DNA from 3 places in the Serratia sp. TSA_130.1 genome. Region 3 is predicted to be linked to each of the others. Evidence: predicted binding sites of a transcription regulator. Region 3 holds the regulator's gene; each other region holds the start of a gene.
What was found. The regulator CRP, encoded in region 3, controls carbon source genes, mostly activating them, when cyclic AMP is high. The targets are predictions, from matches to a motif close to ATGTGANNNNNNTCACAT.
Positions count from the first base shown of each region.

Region 1: deoC (deoxyribose-phosphate aldolase) is a predicted target of CRP. The motif match lies at 3,009-3,026, and genes of this name have one in related genera.
Region 2: msrB (peptide-methionine (R)-S-oxide reductase MsrB) is a predicted target of CRP. The motif match lies at 2,410-2,427, and genes of this name have one in related genera.

Region 1 covers NZ_JBQZFS010000002.1:410,244-415,323, reverse strand. The annotation lists gene ACUTQY_RS08695 (HAAAP family serine/threonine permease) at 1-386, opposite strand, end outside; gene deoR (DNA-binding transcriptional repressor DeoR) at 1,368-2,132, opposite strand; gene deoC (deoxyribose-phosphate aldolase) at 2,286-2,966, opposite strand; gene ACUTQY_RS08680 (hypothetical protein) at 3,184-4,017, shown strand; gene ybjG (undecaprenyl-diphosphate phosphatase) at 4,057-4,662, opposite strand; gene ACUTQY_RS08670 (phosphatase PAP2 family protein) at 4,668-5,080, opposite strand, start outside.
Region 2 covers NZ_JBQZFS010000001.1:289,798-294,877, reverse strand. The annotation lists gene ACUTQY_RS01325 (MipA/OmpV family protein) at 1-42, shown strand, start outside; gene ACUTQY_RS01320 (D-hexose-6-phosphate mutarotase) at 137-1,012, opposite strand; gene gapA (glyceraldehyde-3-phosphate dehydrogenase) at 1,207-2,202, opposite strand; gene msrB (peptide-methionine (R)-S-oxide reductase MsrB) at 2,551-2,964, shown strand; gene ACUTQY_RS01305 (YeaC family protein) at 3,028-3,300, shown strand; gene ACUTQY_RS01300 (glycoside hydrolase family 18 protein) at 3,346-4,623, opposite strand; gene pncA (bifunctional nicotinamidase/pyrazinamidase) at 4,857-5,080, opposite strand, start outside.
Region 3 covers NZ_JBQZFS010000008.1:44,566-51,494, reverse strand. The annotation lists gene ACUTQY_RS22005 (aminodeoxychorismate synthase component II) at 1-104, shown strand, start outside; gene argD (bifunctional acetylornithine/succinyldiaminopimelate transaminase) at 236-1,453, shown strand; gene ACUTQY_RS21995 (YccS/YhfK family putative transporter) at 1,494-3,572, opposite strand; gene crp (cAMP-activated global transcriptional regulator CRP) at 3,623-4,255, opposite strand; gene ACUTQY_RS21985 (OsmC family protein) at 4,638-5,045, shown strand; gene ACUTQY_RS21980 (phosphoribulokinase) at 5,084-5,953, opposite strand; gene ACUTQY_RS21975 (YheU family protein) at 6,105-6,338, opposite strand; gene ACUTQY_RS21970 (hydrolase) at 6,335-6,929, opposite strand, start outside.

The DNA of each region.
Region 1 (5,080 bases), on a different contig from region 3:
AAGCTGTCGACGGTGTTGGTGATCGCCACGCTGTAAACCAACAGAATCGGGTAGATGGCGAAGAAGTACAGCAGAGTAATCAGTTTACCGGCGGTGATGCCGAAGTGCTCTTCTACCACGGCGGTGATGTCTTCACCGGGATTTTTACCGGACAGAACGAAACGGCACAGGCCGCGGTGGGCAAAGAAGGTCATCGGGAAAGCGATGATGGCCATGATGATCAAAGGAATCAAACCGCCGATGCCGGCGTTGATTGGCAAGAACAGGACGCCTGCGCCGATGGCGGTGCCGTACAGGCCCAACATCCACATGGTATCCGTTTTACGCCAGGTAGTGCTGGAACCCGAAGCCGCAGAGGCAATTGTGCCGGTCTGTGTAGTGTCCATAAATATCTCCGAAGTGAACACGAATTTAAAATTAAAAGGCAAAACTTAAGGTTAAACCGTCAAACGTCCTATTCAGGCAACGCTTGCGGTAAGAATCAGGTGTTGCTTGCGGGGATGTTTTGGCGTCCCCCTGGTTGTTTATTGTGTTCATTACCACAGGCACAGCGCCGGGTAATTCACCAAAGACTTTTCACCGCCACGGGGTGATAAAAGTCGTTACCGCTGCCGACAGGTCTTTGCCTGTCGATTTTTGTTGGCGGCAAGATAACGATTTACAGTAGAAACAACCGTGATCCTGCTCTCAAATGCGTAATATGTGCAGTTATCTGCTTTTTTATCGATTTTTCGCGCATTTGTTGCACATTTGTGTAAGATTTTGTGCTGAGAACGCTCTCATAAAAATTTCTGCGATTATGCGGCTTGTACAATAATTAGCCGGATAAAGCGCTGTGCTCAGCAGCAAGCCGAGCAATATATTTTATGCGTGGTTTTGGATCTAGCTAAAAACCCGGATTAAGCAGTTTTAGTGACGTAGATCACATTGTATTTTTAAGTCAAATGATCTGTATTGATTTGTTTTTAAAGGATTTTAATTGAAAAGCACCGCTAGTAACGAAGGGAAATTACTTACGTGGTTAGCGGATAAAAATGCGTAACCATTCATCATATAAATAACAGATAGCTAACAGGTATTGGCGAGATTTGCTGCAATAGCCTAACCGGCCGTTTATTTAAACATCCCGGTCTTTGGCGCGATTTATCATATAAAAGCCATAAATAGTCGTTAATTCATCCAGCTGAAAGCAGGTTTGACCAGAGAGAAAATAATCACTCGGGTGACCTGTTGCATTTTATTAACCTGATGTTGCGTGAGGATAAGCGAAAAATGCGTATCGATTGCGCATTATTTGTTCATCTCGGGCTGTGGGAAAAGAGAGATTTCAGCGGCGCGCCGTCGCTTCCGACGGCGCTGAAGGGGGATCAATAGCGGGTAGCGATGGCGTTATCGTTGAAGAACGCCATGAAGTCGGCGTCCGGCTGGCGATCGGTGATCACCCGATCGAACTGCGTCAGCGGGCCGATACAGGCCGGCTTGATTTTGCCGAACTTGCTGTGATCCGCCACCAGGATCTTTTGCTGCGCCATCGCCATTGCGCGATGCTTCATCTCCAGCTCGTCGAAGTTAAAGCAGGTGGCGCCGTGCCGCAGGCTGAGACCGGCGGCGGAGATAAAGGCGATGTTCGGGCAGATGTGATCGAGCTCATTGCGGCCGCCGACGCTGGAAAAGATGTAGTTGTTCGGTTTGAACTCGCCGCCGCACAGGATCACCTTGCAATTCGGTTTGTCTTGCAGCGCCAGGAAGGTGTTCAGCGAATGGCACACGGCGGTGAAGGTCAGTTCGTCGGCAATGGCGTCTATGATCGTCGGGGTGGTGGTCCCGCAGTCGAAAAACACCGTGTCGTTTTCATTGATCAACGGCGCCGCCAGCAGGCCGATGCGCCGTTTCTCCATGACCTGTTTGGCTTTTTGATCGGAAACGAAGTAGTTGGTCACGCCGTTGCTGCGCGGATCGGTCACCACATAGCCGCCGAGCAGCACCACCGCCGCCGGCTCGGCGCTCAGATCGCGGCGAATGGTCATCTCCGAGACCCCCAGCAGCGCGGCGGCTTCTTTCAGGTGGATCTTGTCAGCGCGTTTTAACGCCTGAACTAACCGGTTGATACGTTCTTCGCGCCGCGTTTCCATAGATCCGTCTTCCCACAGGTAGTAGAGGTAAAAAAGCGTGCCGCCGTTTCCGGCGCTAAACACAACGATGCGGGGCAATATCGGGCCGCATCGGCCGCCCGTATTGTCCCGCATCGGAGTGTATTGGCTGCGCCCGTCAAGGCGCGCCGACGATCAGTAGCTGCCAGCCGCCGCCTGCGCGCCGGATACGATGGCAACGCCGGAGCTGGTGCCGATACGCGTGGCGCCGGCTTTGATCATCTTCTCGGCGGTGGCGCGATCGCGCACGGCGCCGGAAGCTTTCACGCCCATTTCGCTGCCCACCGTCTCGCGCATCAGTTTGACGTGCTCTTCCCGAGCGCCGCCGGTGCTGAAGCCGGTGGAGGTTTTAACGAAGGCGACATCGAGTTCGCGACACATTTCACAAACCTGGACGATCTGCGCATCGCTGAGCAGGCAGGTTTCCAATATTACCTTCAACGGGATCGCCGCGCAAACCTCGCGCACGGCGGCGATGTCGGCTTTCACTTCGTCCAGCAGGCCGCTTTTCAGCCAGCCGACGTTGATCACCATATCGATCTCTTGCGCGCCGGCGGCGATCGCCGCTTTGGCTTCAAAGGCTTTGGCGACGGTCAGGCCGGCACCCAGCGGGAAACCGATCACCGAGCAGACTTTCACGGTGCTTTCCTGCAGCAGCTGGGCTGCCAACGGCACGTAGCCGGAGTTGACGCACACCGCATAGAAGTTGTGCTGCTGGGCTTCTTCGCACAGTTTGGCGATCTGCATTTCGGTGGCGTCCATGGCCAGCAGGGTGTGGTCGACATAGCGGGCGTAATCGATGTTTTCGGAGGTCATCGCGGTTCCTTAATGAAGTTGAGAAAAGAGCGTTGATAGAGAATGTGAAAATAATAACATTACAATGCGGGTAAACCTAGCGGGATTTGAAAAATGTCGACGAGATCATAGTTATCTCACTGTTATATGTATAACTTAGGGGAGGTGTATTTGTTATTTAAATAACATTTTCAGCGGCCGCTCGCGGCCTGCGCGGGCGAAATGTCGAGGGAAAACGATGAAAATCAACATTGATCTGGTTCCTGCCGCGTTCGGGGCGCATCGGCAGGCGCTGTTCCGCAATGCGGATTTCGCGGTGAGCGCCCATCGCTGCGCAGAGCGCGGGCCAATGCTGACGCTGGCGAATCGGCGCGGGGCATTGACGGTCTTGCCGTATCAGGGCCTGGCGATTTGGGATGCTGAATTTGACGGTTACTCATTGAAATCGGGCCGCCGCAGCGGGCGGGGCGCTGGAAGAAAGCGCGATGATGTCGCCGCGTTCTGCCCCGCCTGGCCGAGTCACGACGGCGCATCGCTCCAGATGCAACGCGTGTGGCTGCAGCTGGCGGGCGACGAGCTGACGTTGCAGGGCGAAGGCGAGCGGTTGGGCGAGGGATGGCGCATCGGCCCGGCGCTGCGTTTGGCGGCGCAGAGCGCGCAGTTCGCCATTGAGATGAAAGTCACCAATCTGGCCGATCGGCCGCAGCCGCTGCGCTATGTGTGCCGCCTCAACTACGATTGCATTCCCGACGCGGTATTCCGCCAAAACTTGCCGACGCCGGCGCTGTTGGGGGAGGCGCTCGGGCAGGAACTGCTGTGTTCCGAGGATCTGTCGCGCTACGTGGACCGAGCCGAATTCTTTATGCTGGCGCCGCAAGGCCGGCGCTATGTAACGCGTTTCGCCACCGGGCAATTCAACTATGGTCTCCGGCGCATCGCCGTTCAGGGCAACCGGCAGTTGCTTTCCTTTATCCAGCCGGCAAACTGCCGCCCGAATGCGCCAGAGGGTGAGGGAGTGATGCTGGGAGCGGGAAAAACGCGGGCGTTCTGCGTGACTACCGGCGTGGTGTGAAATAAGCAGGGGCGGTAACGCCCCTGCCATGTTGTGCGGTTACTCTTTCACCCAACCGCGGCGAATGGCGAAGGCGAACAGGAAACGATACAGGCGCGAGAGCCTGTCGGCGATGACATCGCCGAACAGATTCCACACCAGTTGGGCGAACAGGCAGCCCACCAGGCCGAGCAGGAAACCGCCGACCATATCCAGCGGCCAGTGCACGCCGAGGTAAACGCGTGACCAGGCGATGCCGACGGCGACGATCATCAGCAGCACGCCGGACCAAACGCGGTGCCAGAACAGGAACGCCAGCGCGAAGGTAAAGATGGCGGTGCCGTGATCGCTCGGGAACGAGCTGTCCGGCGCGTGTGGCAGGAAGGTATAACCAACGCCGGCGACGAACGGGCGCTCATGCGGCAGCAGCGCGCCGATAGCGGAAGCGGCAAGCATGGCGAACAGCAGCGCGATAGTGGTTTTCGCTACCACCTGGCGTTGCGAAACCAGCTGGCTTTGCGGCCCCCACAGCCAAAGACCGACGATCAGCAGCGGCACGATGATGATCAGATCGCGCGCCAAAAAGGTGGCGAAATCGATCATCCATTCGGGAGACGCCGGAGTCGCATTGATCCAGGCGAAAAGAAAATGGTTCAACTGTTCCATAACCGTTACCTCGTCTTGCGGCGCCAATAGCCGCTAACCGTCCAATAAATAGCCAACTGGCTTAACCAAACCCACCAACCCGCCCACAGGTTATGGGTAAGAAAATGTGCGCCGCGCATGATCTGACCAAAGCCCATCACCATGCCAAGCGCGATGCCGCCGCACCAACACCACCAGGCGAGGCGCGGACGCTGCGGATAAAACAGGAAAAACAACGCCATCACCGCGAAACCGCTCGAGGCGTGCCCGCCGGGGAAACAGCGGCCGGGGCCCGGCAGCGCCGGTACCGCGCCGAATAGCGGGAAAGACATCGCTTTGCCGCCGTACTCAATCAGATCCCACGGGCAGGAGTGCGCGCTGGTGGCTTTGAGAATGCCCACCACCAGCGGGCCGATGCCAATCAGCAGCATGGTCACGA
Region 2 (5,080 bases), on a different contig from region 3:
TACACCGGTTTGCTGATGACGGGTGTGAGCTACACCTTCTAATCGCGCATTGCACGATAAGTGTGCATGGTGTGCATCAAAAAGGGGCGCGAGCGCCCCTTTTGCACATCCGTAGTGCGCTGACGCGCACGGGGTTTCAGGCCTTTTTACGGCTGCGGAAGGTCACACCCAAACGGGCGGGTTGTTCGCCGGCGGCGACCAGCGGTTTGCTGACGCGCCCGGTCTCAACGCAGACCATGGTCTTGTAACCGTCGTTCGGCATGTCTCCCATGCTGCAGGACAGCTCTACGCCGGGGTTCCAGGCGATAACGTCGCTCATATGATGGTGATGAACCTCGATGGTGCGTGCGAGCGCCGGATCGCGGATCAGGCTGAAGGCCTCCGGACGGGTATAGACGCGGTCAGTTTGGCCGACGAAGGTCACTTCGCCCGTCTGACGCGCTTCGACGCCGCCCGCCACCTTATCAATATAAGGTTCGCCCAGGCCCGCCACGCTGACCCGATCGATATCGCCAACCTGGAAGTAGCTGTGCAGCGCCGCCGTGGCTTGATAATCGCCGTGCGATTCCAGTTCGATCTCGCACTCTTCACCCAGCTTGAAGCGAGCAATCAGCGTGAAGGCGTGCGGCCACAGCTTGCGGGTCTGCTCATTGTCTTTCAGCGTAAAGGTCAGGATGACGCCGTTGTCATCTTCATCGTGCGCCGTCAGGCTCCAGGGCTGGTTGCGGGCGAACCCGTGGGAGGGTTGCGCCACCGGGCCGAACCACGGCCAGCAGATCGGCACGCCGCCGCGGATGGCCTTGCCTTTGGCGAAAGGCGTGTTGTTGCTGAGCCAAATCACCGGCTGCTCACCGCTGGGCTGCCAGGCCAGCAAATGGGCGCCCTGCAGCGCGACCGCCGCGCGCACTTTCGGGTGCGACACGACCACCACGCCCAGCTCATCGAGTTGGCGCTGGCTGATGTAAGGAGAAATCTGTTCGGAAACGGGCAGGGTGAAAATTTTCTCGTTCATTTCATAACCTATTGTTTGCCGGAAATAGAAATGGACCCTATTAGCTTTCGGGTCACAACCAGGCCCTCAGGCGCATGCTTAGACAGTGACTGAGGTGAGTGTGTGCAGCGAACAACGCTGTGACTCGAAAGATGACGGGTAAAAAAAGGGCGACAAAAAAATGTCGCCCTCATTATCAGCTTAACATCATGCCATTACTTGGAGATGTGAGCGATCAGATCCAGAACCTTGTTGGAGTAGCCGGTTTCGTTGTCGTACCAGGAAACCAGTTTCACGAAGTTGTCGTTCAGTGCGATACCGGCTTTGGCATCGAACACGGAAGTCAGCACTTCGCCGTTGAAGTCGGTGGAAACCACGTCGTCTTCAACATAGCCCAGAACGCCTTTCATAGAGCCTTCAGCGGCGTCTTTGATGGCTTTCTTGATTTCTTCGTAGGTAGCCGCTTTTTCCAGACGCACGGTCAGGTCAACAACGGACACGTTAGGGGTCGGTACGCGGAACGCCATGCCGGTCAGTTTGCCTTTCAGCTCTGGCAGAACCACGCCAACCGCTTTCGCTGCGCCGGTAGAAGAAGGGATGATGTTCTGGGATGCGCCGCGGCCGCCGCGCCAGTCTTTGTGAGACGGGCCATCAACGGTTTTCTGAGTCGCGGTGGTGGCGTGAACGGTGGTCATCAGGCCTTCAACGATACCGAAGTTGTCGTTGATGACTTTAGCCAGCGGCGCCAGGCAGTTGGTGGTGCAAGAGGCGTTGGACACGATGTCCTGGCCGGCATATTTGTCAAAGTTGGCGCCGCGAACGAACATTGGGGTCGCATCTTTGGATGGGCCAGTCAGAACCACTTTTTTAGCGCCGGCGGTGATGTGTTTACGTGCGGTTTCGTCGGTCAGGAAGATACCGGTCGCTTCAGCAACCACATCAACGCCCACTTCGTTCCACTTCAGGTTAGCCGGGTCTTTCTCTGCGGTAACACGGATGGTTTTGCCGTTAACAACCAGGTGGCCGTCTTTAACTTCTACCGTACCGTTGAAACGGCCGTGAGTAGAGTCATACTTCAGCATGTAAGCCATGTACTCTGCGTCCAACAGGTCGTTGATTGCAACGATCTCGATGTCAGAACGCTCTTGAGCAGCACGGAAAACAATGCGACCGATACGGCCAAAACCGTTGATACCTACTTTGATAGTCATATATTCCACCAGCTATTTGTTAGTGAATAAAAGGTTGGTTGTAAAATTACAAAAACCTTACCCAGCGTCAAGCGGAATCGTGTCAATACTTGCGGCAAGTCAAACCGGAAGGGTGGTTTTGCACGCTTATTGCACAGTCCATTTGCGCTCGGCCTCATCCGTTATATGGGGACAAGCCGCCAAGTATAAAGTCAGCATACGCAAGATGTGTGATCGCTATCACATATCATCGTGACGTGGCCTTTATGGGCTACAGTTTAGGCCAAAAACCCCTGCAGCGGTGTTAATTTTTTGTTATTATTAATCATTGTTTTCGTTGACATTATCCACATTCAGAGATAAGCACAAATGGCTAAAGAGACAACCCCCGCTCATCCGGTCACGGAACTGAATGAAATCCAACGTTATGTCACGCAACAGCGTGGCACCGAAGCGCCGTTTAGCGGCAAATTGCTGCATAACAAGCGTGAGGGCGTGTACCATTGTCTGTGCTGTAACCAGCCGCTGTTCTATTCCGAAACCAAATACGATTCCGGCTGCGGCTGGCCCAGCTTTTACGAGCCGGTTTCCGCCGATGCAATCCGTTATCTTGATGATAATTCACATAATATGCATCGTGTTGAAATCCGCTGTGGCCACTGCGACGCGCACCTGGGGCATGTATTCCCCGATGGCCCGCAGCCGACCGGTGACCGTTACTGCGTCAATTCCGCCTCGCTGAGTTTCACCGATGGCGAAAATGGCGATCAAACGGCCGGTTAAGCGGTAATTTAACCAACAAAATCGATTCAGCTAATTATTCTTCCGTAAGCGAGAAGGGCCCTGATGGACGTGAAAGATCTGATTGCGGCGATGACGCCCGAGATATACCAACGCCTGGTGCAGGCGGTTGAACTGGGCAAATGGCCGGACGGCGTGGCGCTGACGCCGGAGCAAAAGGAAAACAGCCTGCAGGCGGTGATGCTGTGGCAGTCGATGAACAACGTCGATCCGCAGCATATGAGCATCGGCACCGACGGGCAGATCGTGATGAAGAGCAAACAAGAGCTGAAGCAGCAGTTCGTTGCCGAGCCGCTGGTGAAACTCAAGCCGCAGTAAGGCTCCACCCCTAAAGCGGGGCGATGTCGCCATCGCCCCGTCGATTCAACGTTTCTCGCCCTTTATGCCCAGCGATTCCGCCAGCTGCTGCGCCAGCCGGTTGTTGTCGTCTGCGCCGTATTCCCAGAACATCGCACCGCCCAATCCCTGGCTTTTAATATAATCGGCCTTGATGGCCACCGAACGCGGGTTCTCGTACGAAATGGCGAACAGCGGCTTGCCTTCGGCGGATTGCAGCGTCAGGTATGGCACTTTGGCGTCGTCATCCCAGTGCTCGCGGAAACGCTGCTGCGGATCGTTGAGCAATTTGTTGACGATATCGCGGTATTTAAAATAAGTGTCTTTGCTGAGATCCAATCCCAGCGTGCGGAACAGGGCGATTTCTCGCGCGCTGAAGTAAGGCTGCGTCACCGGATGGTTGGCGGCATCCGGTTTGTCCCAGTCGATGCCCGCCTCGGTCGCCCGTTTCGGTACCCGGCCGTAGAAACCGATACCCAGGTTCATCTGCGCCGGTTTCAGACCGGCGGCCAGATAATGCTTTACCACGTTATCGGCGCTGTAGCGATCGGCGGCGGCTACGGTTGGCCAACGCGTTGAATCGTACAGGTTGGCATTGAAGTACTGCGTGCCGTAAGCCATGTCGTAGGTCATCAGATTGATGTAATTGAGGTAGGGCGCAATATTTTTTACATCGACCCATTCACGTGGGCTTTTGACGTTGGCGCCAACGGCGATGGTCAACAGTTTGCCTTTACCCAGCGTCTGATGAAGCTCTTTCAGCAGCAGGGTGAAGTTGTCGCGGTCTGCCGGTTGGCTTTCCACCAAACCCCATGCGCCGTTTACCGGGTATTCCCAGTCCAGATCGATCCCATCCAGCCGGTACTGTTCGATCACCTGCAACGCGGAGCGAATGAAAATCGCCCGGTTTTCCGCGGTGGCGGCGGCGCCGGAGAAACCGCGTGCGCCCCAGCCTCCGACCGACAACAGCACTTTCAGCTCGGGGTTCTGTTTGCGCAGCACCGGCAGACGTTGCAGATCGGCCGTGACTTTCGGTGACAGGTAGATCTGGTGGCGGCGAGCAGGGTCTTTCAGCGCCGCATTGGTTTCGTCTTTCTCGTCGTTGTAGATCAGGCCAAACGAATAGTTGAGGTGGGTGATTTGCGTCACGTCCAGCTTGTCGATGTCACCACCGGGGCCGGCGGTGACGTCGCCGCCGCCGTTGAAGTAGCCGACGGAGAGATAGGCCGCCTGAGCCGCGCCGGTACCGGCGATAGCCAACTGCACCGCTGCCAGCAAAGGCAGCAGTTTTCGGGTTATTTTCATGTTTGTCTCCTTGGGATCGGCAAGGCCGACCGTACCGCCAGTAGCGGTCACAATAAAGCCGGGCTCAGCGGGCCCCGGATGCGTATAACCGATTGACGCCAAAAGCGTCGCTGCCATAACAGCAAAAGCGCCTGCCGGTCACAAGCGGCTGGAGGAGAAGAAGAACAGCATTGTGAGCGGCGTCGATATTTTCGCCGCCGCCCAGAGAGGGCGCCGATAGCGCCCGGCAGGATTTAATTGGCGAGAAATTGTGACAGGGTAACCAGTTGAGCGCCGGCGCGCGCCATCTCCTGCAGCGCCCGCTCACTGTCGTCCGGCTGCAGATTCACGCCGCGGCAGCCGTCGACGATCACCTGCGTCGGATAGCCGGCAGCCAGCGCATCCAGCACGCTGAACTTCACGCAGTAGTCGGTCGCCAGGCCCATGACAGCCAACCGCCGGACGCCCTGCGATTGCA
Region 3 (6,929 bases):
GTATCCGCCACCGCACGCTGGCGCTGGAAGGGGTGCAGTTCCACCCGGAAAGCGTGCTCAGCGAGCAGGGCCATCAGCTGTTGGACAATTTTCTCAGGCGTTAATCCCTTCGCATTTTTTTCGCCCGTCAGGCGTTTTGCATTTGCGCTTTAGTGTTTTTTTATGCATATTTCGTGATTATATTTTCATTATAACATCGCGATAGCGCTGAAAAACCTTCAGGGTGGAGCCGAAAATGACTGACAAATCCGCAGTGAGCCGCAGCACCTTTGACCAGGTGATCCTGCCTGTTTATGCACCCGCCCAGTTTGTGCCGGTGCGCGGCCAAGGCAGCCGGGTCTGGGATCAGCAGGGAAAAGAGTACATCGATTTTTCCGGCGGCATAGCGGTGACGGCGCTGGGGCACTGCCATCCGGCGCTGGTCGAGGCGCTCAAACGCCAGGGCGAAACCTTGTGGCATACCAGCAACGTCTTCACCAATGAACCGGCGCTGCGCCTGGCGAGCAAATTGATCGACGCCACCTTCGCCGATCGGGTGTTCTTCGCCAACTCCGGCGCAGAGGCCAACGAGGCGGCGTTCAAACTGGCGCGTCATTACGCTATCACCCGCCACAGCCCCTATAAAACCAAAATCATCGCCTTCTATAACGCGTTTCACGGCCGCACGCTGTTCACCGTGTCGGTGGGCGGGCAGGCCAAATATTCCGACGGGTTCGGGCCGAAGCCGGCCGACATCGTGCACGTGCCGTTCAACGATCTGGCGGCGGTGAAAGCGGTGATGGACGACCACACCTGCGCGGTGGTGATGGAGCCGATTCAGGGCGAGGGCGGCATTACGCCGGTCGACGCCGACTTCCTTAAAGGCGTGCGCAAACTGTGCGACCAACATCAGGCGCTGCTGGTGTTCGATGAAGTGCAAAGCGGTATGGGGCGCAGCGGCAAGCTGTTCGCCTATATGCATTATGGCGTGACGCCGGACATTCTCACCACCGCCAAGGCGCTGGGCGGCGGTTTCCCGGTGAGCGCCATGCTGACTACCGAAGAGATTGCGTCGGTGATGCAGGTGGGCACTCACGGCACCACCTATGGCGGCAACCCGCTGGCCTGCGCGGTGGCGGAGGCGGCGCTGGATGTGATCAATACGCCGGAGGTGCTGAGCGGCATCGAGCAGCGCCATGCGCTGTATGTACAGTCTTTGCAGAATATCGGCGATAAATACGGTATTTTCACCGCCATTCGCGGCATGGGGTTGCTGATCGGCGCCGAGCTGACGCCGCATTATCACGGCAGAGCGCGCGATTTCCTCACCGCCGCCGCCGCGCGTGGGCTGATGATCCTCAACGCCGGGCCGAACGTGATCCGCTTTGCGCCGTCGCTGGTGGTGGAGCTGCAGGACATCGAGGCCGGCATGGCGCTGTTCGAGCTGGCGGTGCAGGATGTGATCAACGCCTGAAGCACCTGCGGCGAATAACGGGGCGCGGCATGCCGCGCCCTTATTGATCGCGCAGTTTACGCTTGAGCCAGATGCCGTGGTGCGGGCGCTGGCGCCAGGCCAGCGACGAAATGGTGTGCATGACGCTCAGGTGCGACAGAATACGCCGCAAATGACGTTCCATCTCGGTGACGGGCATCTCCGGATGCAGATCCGGCGGCTGCATGATGCCGCTGTTGTCACTGCTCGGGCCGTCGTATTCCAACCGCTGCTGGCAGCTTTGCAGCGCGATTTCACAGGTTTGCAGATACGCTTCCGCCAGCTTCGGCGTCAGCATGTAGTGCTCGCGCGCCAGGATGGTCATGGCGTTCAGGTGTTCGACGATGAACTGGCTGTGAGTGACCCACAGCCGCATGTCCGCCAGATAGTTCGAGGCGAACCCCGGTTCCTGCATCGCCTGATTGAGCGAAGTGAACAGCGCATTGTGCGCCTGGTTGACCTGCATGCGGGCATAGGCCAACGCGGTGGCGTCCGGCTCCGGTTGCTTCAGCATCAGCCGCAGCGCGGCTTGATCGTTTTCCAGCGCCTGATGGGCATTCTTGCGCAGCAGCCCGCTTTGCCACTGCGGCCACAGCCAAATGGTGCCGCCGAACGCCAGCACGCAGCCGATCAGCGTATCGATCAGACGCGGCACCAAAAAATGCGAGCCGTTCAGCGCCAGCAGCTGCAGGGTGTAAACCGCCGTGACCGTAAAGCCAATCACCGACAGCCCGTAGTTCTTGCGCGAAACCAGGTAGGCCAACAGCGTGATCATCAGCATGATGCTCAGTGTTTCTGCTTCCGGTAATTGCAGCTGCAACAGCCCGGCCGCCAGCAACAAACCGGCGATCGTGCCGAGCGCACGGTGCTGAATACGCACCCGGGTGGCGTTATAGCCGTTTTGGCTCACCAGCATGATGGTGAGCAGTATCCAGTACGGCTTCGGCAGATTGAATACCGCCCCCAGGCTGCTGCCGACCGCCAGCGTCACCCCCAGCCGCGCGGCGTTGCGCAGCGCCGTGGATTTGAACGACAGGTAGCTGGCCAACGCCGGCCAAAACGGCAGGCGATGCTGGCTGGGCATCAAATCGCGGCGGTACAGCGGATGCTGGGTGCGCAGCAGGCGGGCAATGCGGCTGAAATGGTAGTAACAAAACTGGCCGACCGGGTTGTCGGGATGCTGCGCCGCCATTTTTTCCAGCGCCGCCAGTTCGTGCGTCATGGAAAAGCGCTTCGAATGTTGATGGTAGAGAATATCGTGCGCCACCACGCGCAGCCGCCCGGCGATCACCTGAGCGTTGCGGCGAATGATCGCTTCGGCCTGGCTCTGCTCCATCAGTTTTTGTACTTCCTCCGGCAAGTGCAGGCTGACGGTGATGTGCTCCTGCAGATCCATCGCCACCTGAAAGGCGCGTTGCAGACGCTTTTGATCGAGGTTGTTGGCGTGCGGCAGGAAATTAAGCTGTTGGTACAGCAGGCTGATCAGATCCATCACCTTTTGCTGGCGCACCAGCAGCGGCGGCAGAGCGGTCTGCGGATCGGTGTGCTGAGTCAGCAGCGAGTATTTGGCTTCGAAGTAGTCCGCCAGTTCCAGATAGAGCTGGCTCAGCGTCTCGCGCATCGGCTGCTCTTTCCACAGCCGGAACCAGAACCAGGTGAATAAGCCGTACCAGGCGGTGCCGATCGCGTACAGCAGCGGCGCCTGCCAGAGAGGCACGGTGCCGGCCATGCTGAGGGAGAAGATGGCGGCCACCAGCGCCGCCGGCAACAGCCGGGCGTGCAGCGGGCTGATTTCGCCGGTGACGCCGAGCAGCAGCGCCAGGCCCAGCATCAGCGCCGGCAGCGGCACGTGCCACAGCAGGGCTTGTTGCAGCAGCAGGCTGCTGAGGGCAAACAGCGCACCGCCGACGATCAGCCGTTTAAAGAAGCGCCTATGCGGCGTGTCCAGACCGGCGATATTGCAGCAGGCGGGCACCAGAGAGAACATCAGGCCGAGCTGCAGCTGGCCAATCAGCAGGCCAAACAGCACCGGCAGGCACAACACCAGCGTTTGTCGCAGTGCGTAGTTGACTTCCGGGTGGTAAATCAGGCGGCGCCACATGGCAGAGAGCAGACAAAAAAACGGCGCAGATTGCGCCGTTTCTTCAGGGATTAACGGGTGCCGTAGACGACAATGGTCTTGCCGTGGGCGGAAATCAGGTTTTGGTCTTCCAGCATTTTCAGAATACGGCCAACGGTTTCACGCGAGCAGCCGACGATCTGGCCGATTTCCTGGCGGGTGATCTTGATCTGCATGCCGTCCGGGTGAGTCATGGCGTCGGGTTGCTTCGCCAGATTCAGCAGGGTTTGCGCGATGCGGCCGGTGACGTCCAGGAAGGCGAGGTTGCCCACTTTTTCGGAAGTGACCTGCAGGCGGCTCGCCATTTGGGCGGACAGACGCATCAGGATGTCCGGGTTAACCTGGATCAACTGGCGGAATTTCTTGTAGGAAATTTCGGCCACTTCACAGGCGGTTTTGGCGCGAACCCAGGCGCTGCGCTCCTGACCTTCTTCGAACAATCCGAGCTCGCCGATGAAATCCCCCTGGTTGAGGTAGGACAGGATCATCTCTTTACCTTCTTCATCCTTGATCAGCACCGCGACGGAGCCTTTCACGATGTAGTAAAGCGTTTCGGCCTTTTCACCTTGGTGAATCAGCGTACTCTTCGATGGATATTTGTGGATATGGCAATGAGACAGGAACCATTCGAGAGTAGGGTCTGTTTGCGGTTTGCCGAGAACCATTCGCTGTTATCCTCTGTTGTTATCGCTGCCTTGTGTCACAGGGGTCAGAGTTCCCTGTAAAACCCGCCTGTAGCCGCAGTTATGAGCGAGGGCTACCGGCAAGTTTTGAGGCGTGTCATAAAAATACGCTGTCGCTCTAGCATATTAACTTGCCGTAAGCGCTGCAAGCTACATTCTGTTAACATACCGGTAAAGGAGCCTTTCTCTGGGCGTTTCCCTGAAATTCAGTGTCCCGGAAAGATTTATTGCGGCTCTGTTTGTAGCACAGAGTAAGGCGGGTGTCTCGTGTTGTCTCGCTTCAGCATGATTAGCATCAGGTTACGTTGCCTGTTTCTATGCGAAAGCGTACTCTGATTTTAAGAAATCAACCGGAGTGACCAGAATGCAGGCAAGAGTTAAGTGGGTGGAAGGGTTAACGTTTTTGGGTGAATCGGCCTCCGGCCACCAGGTGCTGATGGACGGCAACGCCGGCGATAAAGCGCCCAGCCCGATGGAGATGGTGCTGATGTCGGTGGGTGGCTGCAGCGCGATCGACGTGGTGTCCATCCTGCAAAAAGGGCGCAACGACGTGCGCGACTGCGAGGTGAAGCTGACCTCCGAGCGCCGTGCAGAAGCCCCGCGGTTGTTCACCCATATCAACCTGCACTTCATCGTCACCGGCCAGGATCTGACCGACAAAATCGTAGAGCGAGCGGTGAACCTGTCGGCGGAGAAGTACTGCTCGGTGGCGCTGATGCTCAACAAGGCCGCCACGGTGACCCACAGCTTCGAGATCCGCCAGCCGGCGTAATCGAGACGGAGCGCGGCCCGCCGCCGCGCTCAACGCGTTTATTCGATCTTCTTGCCTTCCAGCAGCCGCTGTACCAGCGGCGCCATGATCAGCTCCATCGCCAGCCCCATCTTGCCGCCCGGCACCACTAACGTATTGATGTGCGAGATAAACGAGCCCTGCAGCATCGCCAGCAAATAGGGGAAGTCAATCTGATCCAGCCCGCGGAAGTGGATCACCACGAAGCTTTCATCCAGTGAGGGAATGGCTTTGGCGGCGAACGGGTTGGAAGTATCCACCGTCGGTACGCGCTGGAAGTTGATGTGGGTGCGCGAGAACTGCGGCGTGATGTAGTTGATGTAGTCTTCCATCGAACGCACCACCGAATCCATCACCGCCTCGCGGGAGTGGCCGCGTTCGCCGGTATCGCGGATCAGCTTCTGTATCCACTCCAGGTTGACGATCGGCACCACGCCGACCAGCAGATCGACGTGGTTGGCCACGTCATGGTGCTCGGTGACCACACCGCCGTGCAGCCCCTCGTAGAACAGCACGTCGGTCGGCGCCGGCAGCGGCTCCCACGGGGTGAAGGTGCCCGGCACCTGATTGTAGGGCACCGCTTCGTCGTAGGTGTGCAGGTACTTGCGCGAACGGCCGGTGCCGTTTTTGCCGTACTCGATAAAGCTCTGCTGCAGCAGGCCGAAGTCGTTGGCCTCGGGGCCGAAATAGCTGATGTGTCTACCCAGATCGCGCGCCTTGCGGATCGCCGCGTCCATTTCCGGCCGGGTGTAGCGGTGGAAGCTGTCGCCCTCCAGCTCGGCGGCGCGAATGTTGAGCTGTTGGAAGATTTTGCGGAACGCCACGCTGGTGGTGGTGGTGCCGGCGCCGCTGGAACCGGTCACCGCGATAACGGGATGTTTGGCAGACATGGTGGTTGTCACTCCGTGTTGAATGCGCCGGCGTCAGGGGATTATTGTGGCTCTTGTTGACGCTCTCTATGTCAGGAAAAAATGGCGCGCGCTGGTTTGCAATGTCCCATTGTTACCTGATTTTTTCCGTCAGTCATAGAACCGGGCGCCACTAAATTTCTTCCTGCCCGGCGCGGAACTGACCGCGCGGCATGATGTTGACGCTCTCATGCAGTTCCGACCACACCAGCACCACCTCGCCGTTTTTCAGCTGGCGGCGCACGTCCTCCACCTTCTGCTCCAGCGATCGTTCGTGCTCGCCGTAATCGGTGCCTTCACGCAGCACAAAGGATTCGATCAGGCTGTTCAGGGTGTCGGTTGCCAGTTCTTGCCAGGGAATGATCACGTCGGGATGTCCAGATAAGGGGAAAGCCAGGCCGGAATGCGATGCTCCAGCCACATGTGCGGTTTTTTCAGCGTGCCGCCGACAAAGCCGACGTGGCCGCCGAACTCGGTCAGCTGATATTCGATATTGCGCGGCAGGCCGGCGACGTCGGGGATCACCTCATGGGTCATGAAGGGATCGTCCTTCGCATGGATGATCAGCAGCGGCGTTTGGATCGCCGGCAACAGCGGCAGGGCGCTGCAGCGGCGATAATAATCGGTGGCGTCGCTGAAGCCGTGAATGCGCGAGGTGATGGCGTCGTCGAATTCGCGGATGCGCCGCAACCCGTTCAGCTGCGACAGCTTGAGCGGCAGGGTGTCCGGGTAGTGCAACAGTTTGCGGGTGGCGTTTTGTTTCAGCTGCCCCAACAGGTAGCGCTGATAGACGCGGGAGAAGCCTTGCTCCATGCGGTAGGCGCAGGGCTCCAGCATCAGCGGCGCCGAGACCACCACCGCCGCCTGCAGCAGGCTGTCGGCGCCTTGCTGCGCCAGATAACAGGCCAGCATGTTGCCGCCGAGTGAAACGCCTACCGCCGCGGTTGGCACCTCGCCG